2 regions of the Streptomyces sp. NPDC006551 genome follow, and region 2 is predicted to be linked to the other one. Evidence: predicted binding sites of a transcription regulator. Region 2 holds the regulator's gene; the other holds the start of a gene.
What was found. Region 2 encodes HrcA, which represses chaperone genes, less so after heat shock. Its sites were predicted from a motif close to TTNGCACTCNGNNNNNCNGAGTGCNAA; they were not measured.
Positions count from the first base shown of each region.

Region 1 (3,410 bases), on a different contig from region 2:
ACGACGTCGTACGGCCGCAGAAGCCGAACACCATCGCCAAGTCCCTGGCGATCGGCAACCCGGCCGACGGCCCGTACGTCCTCGACATCGCGCGCCGCACCGGCGGAGCGGTGGAGGACGTGAACGACGAGCAGGTCGTCGAGGCGATCAAGATCCTGGCCCGCACCGAGGGCATCTTCGCCGAGACGGCGGGCGGGGTCACGGTCGGCGTGACGAAGAAGCTCGTCGAGGCCGGTCTCATCGACCCCAGCCTGACCACCGTCGTGCTGAACACCGGCGACGGCCTCAAGACCCTGGACGCGGTGGCCGAGACCTCGCAGGCGACCGCCACCATCCGCCCGAGCCTGGACGCGTTCCGCGACGCCGGCCTGGCCCACTGAGCCGACTGAGAGACTGGAGAACCCGATGAGCGTCAAGGTCCGCATCCCCACCATCCTCCGTACGTACACGGGCGGTCAGGCCGAGGTCCCGGCGGAGGGCGCGACCCTCTCCGAGGTCATCGCCGACCTGGAGAAGAACCACACGGGCATCGCGGCCCGAGTCCTGGACGACCAGGGCAAGCTCCGCCGCTTCGTGAACGTCTACGTGAACGACGACGACGTCCGCTTCGAGCAGGGCCTGGAGACGGTGACGCCGGACGGGGCGGGCGTGTCGATCATCCCGGCCGTCGCCGGCGGCTGCTGACTCATCGCGATTCCCCGAATTGCCCTCTCCGTGAGAAACGGAGGGGGCAATTCTGCATGGTTGAACGGGGTAGAGTTGGGGAAGCCCCCTCCGCTGCTCATGCCGGACGCATATGAGAATGCGTCGACGCGCGACAAGATGCAGCCAAAGTGTTCGAGTGTTGTGTACCTTCTGCGCACTTTGACGGGCCCGACTTGCCCCGGAACTCAGCGAATCCTCCCCAATTCTCCTTTCCGGCGCGCCCAGAATTCTCGTCCGATTGACCTGTTGCAGAGGGCAGTTGGGCAGATACATTCAGCCGCGGTCGACGCGTTCCGGCGCAGGGTCTGACCCGGGTCCGCGAAGTGCGGTCCCGCGCAAGGGCCAGTAATAGGGGAGTTAGGCATGGCTCAGGGCACCGTCAAGTGGTTCAACGCGGAGAAGGGGTACGGCTTCATCGCGGTCGACGGTGGTGCGGATGTTTTCGTCCACTACAGCGCGATCCAGATGGACGGTTACCGCACCCTTGAAGAGGGTCAGCGAGTCGAGTTCGAGATCTCGCAGGGCCAGAAGGGTCCGCAGGCGGACATGGTCAAGCTCGCCGTCTGAGCACGGCGCGATCGGCCACCACGTACGCACTCACGCCGAGGGGTCCGCATCCTGACCGGGATGCGGGCCCCTCGTGCGTTCCCGGACGGCTCCCCGGGTGTCTCCCGATCTGTGGGAGGCGCTTGCACTCTCCTAGGGCGAGTGCTAATCATTGGCGTTAGCACTCTGAAGGTGAGAGTGCTTACGAGGATCGGGCAGACGAGGCCCGCGACCAGGTGGGGCAAGGAACCGCCTGGCACGCAGGCCGTCCGTCGCGGGCGTCGGCGCGGTCCTGGAGCGTTATCCACCCCATGTCCGGGAGGACCACTTCACATGGCCAAGATCATCGCGTTCGACGAGGAGGCACGGCGCGGTCTCGAGCGCGGGATGAACCAGCTCGCCGACGCCGTCAAGGTCACCCTTGGCCCCAAGGGCCGGAACGTCGTCCTCGAGAAGAAGTGGGGCGCCCCCACGATCACCAACGATGGTGTGTCCATCGCCAAGGAGATCGAGCTCGAGGACCCGTACGAGAAGATCGGCGCCGAGCTGGTCAAGGAAGTCGCCAAGAAGACGGACGACGTCGCCGGTGACGGTACGACCACCGCGACCGTCCTCGCCCAGGCGCTCGTCCGCGAGGGCCTGCGCAACGTGGCGGCCGGCGCCAACCCGATGGCTCTGAAGCGCGGCATCGAGAAGGCCGTCGAGGCCGTCTCCGGCGCCCTGCTGGAGCAGGCGAAGGATGTCGAGACCAAGGAGCAGATCGCCTCCACGGCCTCCATCTCCGCCGCCGACACCCAGATCGGCGAGCTCATCGCCGAGGCCATGGACAAGGTCGGCAAGGAAGGCGTCATCACCGTCGAGGAGTCCCAGACCTTCGGTCTGGAGCTGGAGCTCACCGAGGGTATGCGCTTCGACAAGGGCTACATCTCGGCGTACTTCGCCACCGACATGGAGCGTATGGAGGCGTCCCTGGACGACCCGTACATCCTGATCGTCAACTCCAAGATCTCCTCCGTGAAGGACCTGCTCCCGCTCCTGGAGAAGGTCATGCAGTCGGGCAAGCCGCTGCTGATCATCGCCGAGGACGTCGAGGGCGAGGCCCTGTCGACCCTGGTCGTCAACAAGATCCGTGGCACCTTCAAGTCCGTCGCCGTCAAGGCTCCGGGCTTCGGCGACCGTCGTAAGGCCATGCTGAACGACATCGCCATCCTCACGGGCGGCACGGTCATCTCCGAGGAGGTCGGTCTCAAGCTCGAGAACGCCGGCCTGGACCTGCTGGGCCGCGCCCGCAAGGTCGTCATCACCAAGGACGAGACCACGATCGTGGACGGCGCGGGCGAGAGCGACCAGGTCGCCGGCCGCGTCAACCAGATCCGCGCCGAGATCGAGAACTCGGACAGCGACTACGACCGCGAGAAGCTGCAGGAGCGCCTGGCGAAGCTCGCCGGCGGTGTCGCGGTCATCAAGGCCGGTGCCGCGACCGAGGTCGAGCTCAAGGAGCGCAAGCACCGCATCGAGGACGCCGTTCGCAACGCGAAGGCGGCCGTCGAGGAGGGCATCGTCGCCGGTGGTGGCGTGGCCCTGCTCCAGGCCTCCTCGGTCTTCGAGAAGCTCGAGGGCGACCTCACGGGCGACGAGGCCACGGGTGCCGCGATCGTGAAGCTGGCCCTCGAGGCCCCGCTGAAGCAGATCGCCGTCAACGCCGGCCTCGAGGGCGGCGTCGTGGCGGAGAAGGTCCGCAACCTGCCCGTCGGCCACGGCCTCAACGCCGCGACCAACGAGTACGTCGACCTCATCGCCGAGGGCATCATCGACCCGGCGAAGGTGACGCGTTCCGCGCTGCAGAACGCGGCCTCCATCGCCGCGCTGTTCCTGACCACCGAGGCCGTCATCGCCGACAAGCCGGAGAAGGCCGCCGCGGCCGCTCCGGGCGGCATGCCGGGCGGTGACATGGACTTCTGATCCGTCGAGGATCAGCGGTCCGGCTGAACGCCGAAGGGCGGCACCCCAGCGGGGGTGCCGCCCTTCAGTCGTGTCGCTCGGTTGCTCTGTCGGTGTGACCATGACAGTAGGGAGCCGTCCGAGAGTCGCCGAGATCCGTCCGGAAGACGGGAGCGATCATGATCACGTTGCTGACGACACCGTCGGACCGGGAACTG
Region 1 is NZ_JBEXOT010000046.1:4,088-7,497, forward strand. It holds gene thrC (threonine synthase) at 1-380, shown strand, start outside; gene ABZY12_RS29030 (MoaD/ThiS family protein) at 406-684, shown strand; gene ABZY12_RS29035 (cold-shock protein) at 1,069-1,272, shown strand; gene groL (chaperonin GroEL) at 1,585-3,213, shown strand; gene ABZY12_RS29045 (SRPBCC family protein) at 3,372-3,410, shown strand, end outside.
Region 1: groL (chaperonin GroEL) is a predicted target of HrcA. The motif match lies at 1,394-1,420, and genes of this name have one in related genera.

Region 2 (3,410 bases):
GCGTCAGCAGCCCGGTCCCGTCGCCAGCCTCCGGGTCGTCGCGGTGGGTCCCCTGGTGCCCGCCCGCCTCCACGCCCTGGGCGCAGACCGCGTCGGCCCCGGCCCGCTGGGCGGCCTGGGCCTCCTCGGCGGAGGTGACGGTGACGACGGTGAACGTACCGGCGCGGGCGAAGGCTTGGAGGGTGTCGCGGCCGGGGCAGCCGAAGGTGAAGGAGACGACGGGGACCGGGTCCTCCAGCAGGATGGCCACCTTGGCGTCGAACGCGTCGTCGCGTCCGCTGTCGGCGTCGCCGAGGGCGGTGTCGTACCAGGTGGCCTCGCCGGCGAGCTGGTGACCGTACATCTCGACGGCGGCGGGGTCGGCGGGCTGCCCGCTCTGCGGCATGAAGAGGTTGACGCCGAAGGGCTGCCCGGTCAGCCCGCGGACCTGTTTGATCTCCTGGTACATGCCGCCGGCCGTCTTGTAGCCGCCGGCCAGGAAACCGAGACCTCCGGCCTCGCACACGGCTCCGACCAGCTGCGGACAGGAGGCGCCACCCGCCATGGGGGCCTGCACGATCGGGTACCGGGAGAGATCGTTCAGTGCGGTGGACATGCAGGCATCGTGTCATGAGCGGGTACCGCACCCGAAACCCCGGAGGGCGCCCTCCGCGGTCGGCGGAGGGCGCCCTCGTACGGGCTCGGCGGGGCGCCGACTACCGCCCGTTGAACGCGTCCTTGAGACGGGAGAACAGGCCCTGCTGTCCCGGCTGGAACTGGCCGGTCGGCCGTTCCTCGCCGCGCAGCTTCGCCAGCTCCCGCAGCAGGCGCTCCTGCTCCGGGTCCAGCTTCGACGGCGTCGTGACCTCGACGTGCACGATCAGGTCGCCGCGCCCGCCACCGCGCAGATGCGTGATGCCGCGCCCGTGCAGCGGGATCGACTGGCCCGACTGCGTGCCCGGGCGGATGTCGACCTCCTCGACGCCGTCGAGCGTCTGCAACGGCACCTTGGTGCCGAGCGCGCCCGCCGTCATCGGGATCGTGACCGTGCAGTGCAGGTCGTCGCCGCGCCGCTGGAAGGTCTCGTGCGGGACCTCGTGGATCTCGACGTACAGGTCACCGGCGGGGCCGCCGCCGGGGCCGACCTCGCCCTCGCCGGCGAGCTGGATGCGCGTGCCGTTGTCGACGCCGGCCGGGATCTTCACGGTCAGCGTGCGACGCGAGCGGACCCGGCCGTCGCCCGCGCACTCCGGGCACGGGGTCGGGACGACGGTGCCGAAGCCCTGGCACTGGGGGCAGGGGCGGGAGGTCATGACCTGGCCCAGGAAGGACCGGGTGACCTGCGAGACCTCACCGCGGCCGCGGCACATGTCACAGGTCTGCGCGGAGGTACCGGGCGCGGCGCCCTCGCCCGAGCAGGTCGTGCAGACGACCGCGGTGTCGACCTGGATGTCCTTCGTCGTACCGAAGGCGGCCTCGTTGAGGTCGATCTCCAGCCGGATCATCGCGTCCTGGCCGCGTCGCGTCCGCGAGCGCGGCCCGCGCTGCGACGCCGTACCGAAGAACGCGTCCATGATGTCCGAGAAGTTCCCGAAGCCGCCCTGGCCGAAGCCGCCGGCGCCGCCGGCACCGCCGGAGGCCGAGAGCGGGTCGCCGCCGAGGTCGTAGACCTGCTTCTTCTGCGGGTCCGACAACACCTCATAGGCGGCGTTGATCTCCTTGAACCGCTCCTGCGTCTTCGGATCGGGATTCACATCCGGGTGCAGCTCGCGGGCGAGCCGCCGGAATGCCTTCTTGATCTCGTCCTGGGACGCGTCGCGGCGCACGCCGAGTACGGCGTAGTAGTCCGTGGCCACTTACGACTCCGCCAGGATCTGTCCGACGTAACGTGCCACTGCGCGTACCGCTCCCATCGTTCCGGGGTAGTCCATGCGGGTCGGTCCGACCACGCCGAGTTTGGCGACTGCCTCGTCGCCCGAACCGTAGCCGACCGCGACGACGGACGTGGAGGTGAGTCCCTCGTGGGCGTTCTCGTGCCCGATCCGTACGGTCATGCCCGAGTCCTTGGCCTCGCCGAGCAGCTTGAGGAGCACGACCTGCTCCTCGAGCGCTTCCAGCACCGGCCTGATCGTGAGGGGGAAGTCGTGCCCGAAGCGGGTGAGATTGGCGGTGCCGCCGATCATCAGCCGTTCCTCGTGCTCTTCCACCAGGGTTTCCAGCAGGGTCGCGAGAACCGTCGAGACCGTGCCGCGGTCCTCCGTCTCCTCGAAGGACTCCGGGAGATCCTGCACCAGCTGGGGCACGTCCGCGAAACGGCGGCCGACGACCCGGCTGTTGAGCCGGGCCCGCAGATCCGCCAGCGAGGTCTCGCCGAACGGCGCCGGGCAGTCGATCATCCGCTGCTCGACCCGGCCGGTGTCCGTGATCAGGACGAGCATCAGCCGGGCGGGGGCCAGCGAGAGCAGTTCCACGTGCCGGACCGTCGAGCGGGTCAGCGACGGGTACTGCACGACGGCGACCTGGCGGGTCAGCTGCGCGAGCAGCCGGACCGTACGCCCGACGACGTCGTCGAGGTCCACGGCGCCGTCGAGGAAGTTGTGGATGGCGCGCCGCTCGGGCGTCGACAGCGGCTTGACACCGGCCAGCCGGTCGACGAAGAGGCGGTAGCCCTTGTCGGTCGGGATGCGTCCGGCGCTGGTGTGCGGCTGGGCGATGTAGCCCTCGTCCTCCAGGACGGCCATGTCGTTGCGCACCGTGGCGGGCGAGACGCCGAGCTTGTGGCGCTCCGTGAGCGCCTTGGAGCCGACGGGCTCCTCCGTCCCGACGTAGTCCTGGACGATGGCGCGCAGCACCTCGAGTCTGCGTTCGCTGAGCATGGGCGCACACCTCCAGCTGGCGTTCCGGTTGCTCCGTGTTTGGCACTCGCCCTGTTCGAGTGCCAGGAATCCCCCGGCCAGTGTACGGCGGTGGTCGTCGTTCCTGGCAAGGAGGCGGCGACGGAGTCGCTTCTCACCTCCGCCGTAGCGGATAGCGTCGCCGCATGGATGTCGGTTGGGAAGAGTTCGGCTGGGAGCGGCTCGCGGACGGGGTCGGGCGGCGGCGACTGCCCGTCTGGGACGCCACGGTGGGCCTGGTGCTCGGCGAGAGGGCGGTGCTGCTGTACGACACGGGCTCCACGCTCCGCGAGGGCGCCGAGCTGCGGACGCAGGTGGAGGCGATGACCGGCCGCAAGGTGACGCACATCGCACTGAGCCACCCGCACTTCGACCATGTGCTGGGCACCGCGGCGTTCTCAGGGGCGGAGGTGTACGGGGCGGTGGGCGTCGACGAGCTGCTGCGCCGGGAGCGGCACGCGCTGCGGACGGACGCGGTACGGCACGGGGTCGACGAGGCGGCCGCCACGGAGGCGACCGACGTGCTGGTGGCGCCGC
Region 2 is NZ_JBEXOT010000006.1:22,490-25,899, reverse strand. It holds gene ABZY12_RS08940 (nitronate monooxygenase) at 1-595, opposite strand, end outside; gene dnaJ (molecular chaperone DnaJ) at 696-1,835, opposite strand; gene hrcA (heat-inducible transcriptional repressor HrcA) at 1,836-2,855, opposite strand; gene ABZY12_RS08925 (MBL fold metallo-hydrolase) at 3,020-3,410, shown strand, end outside.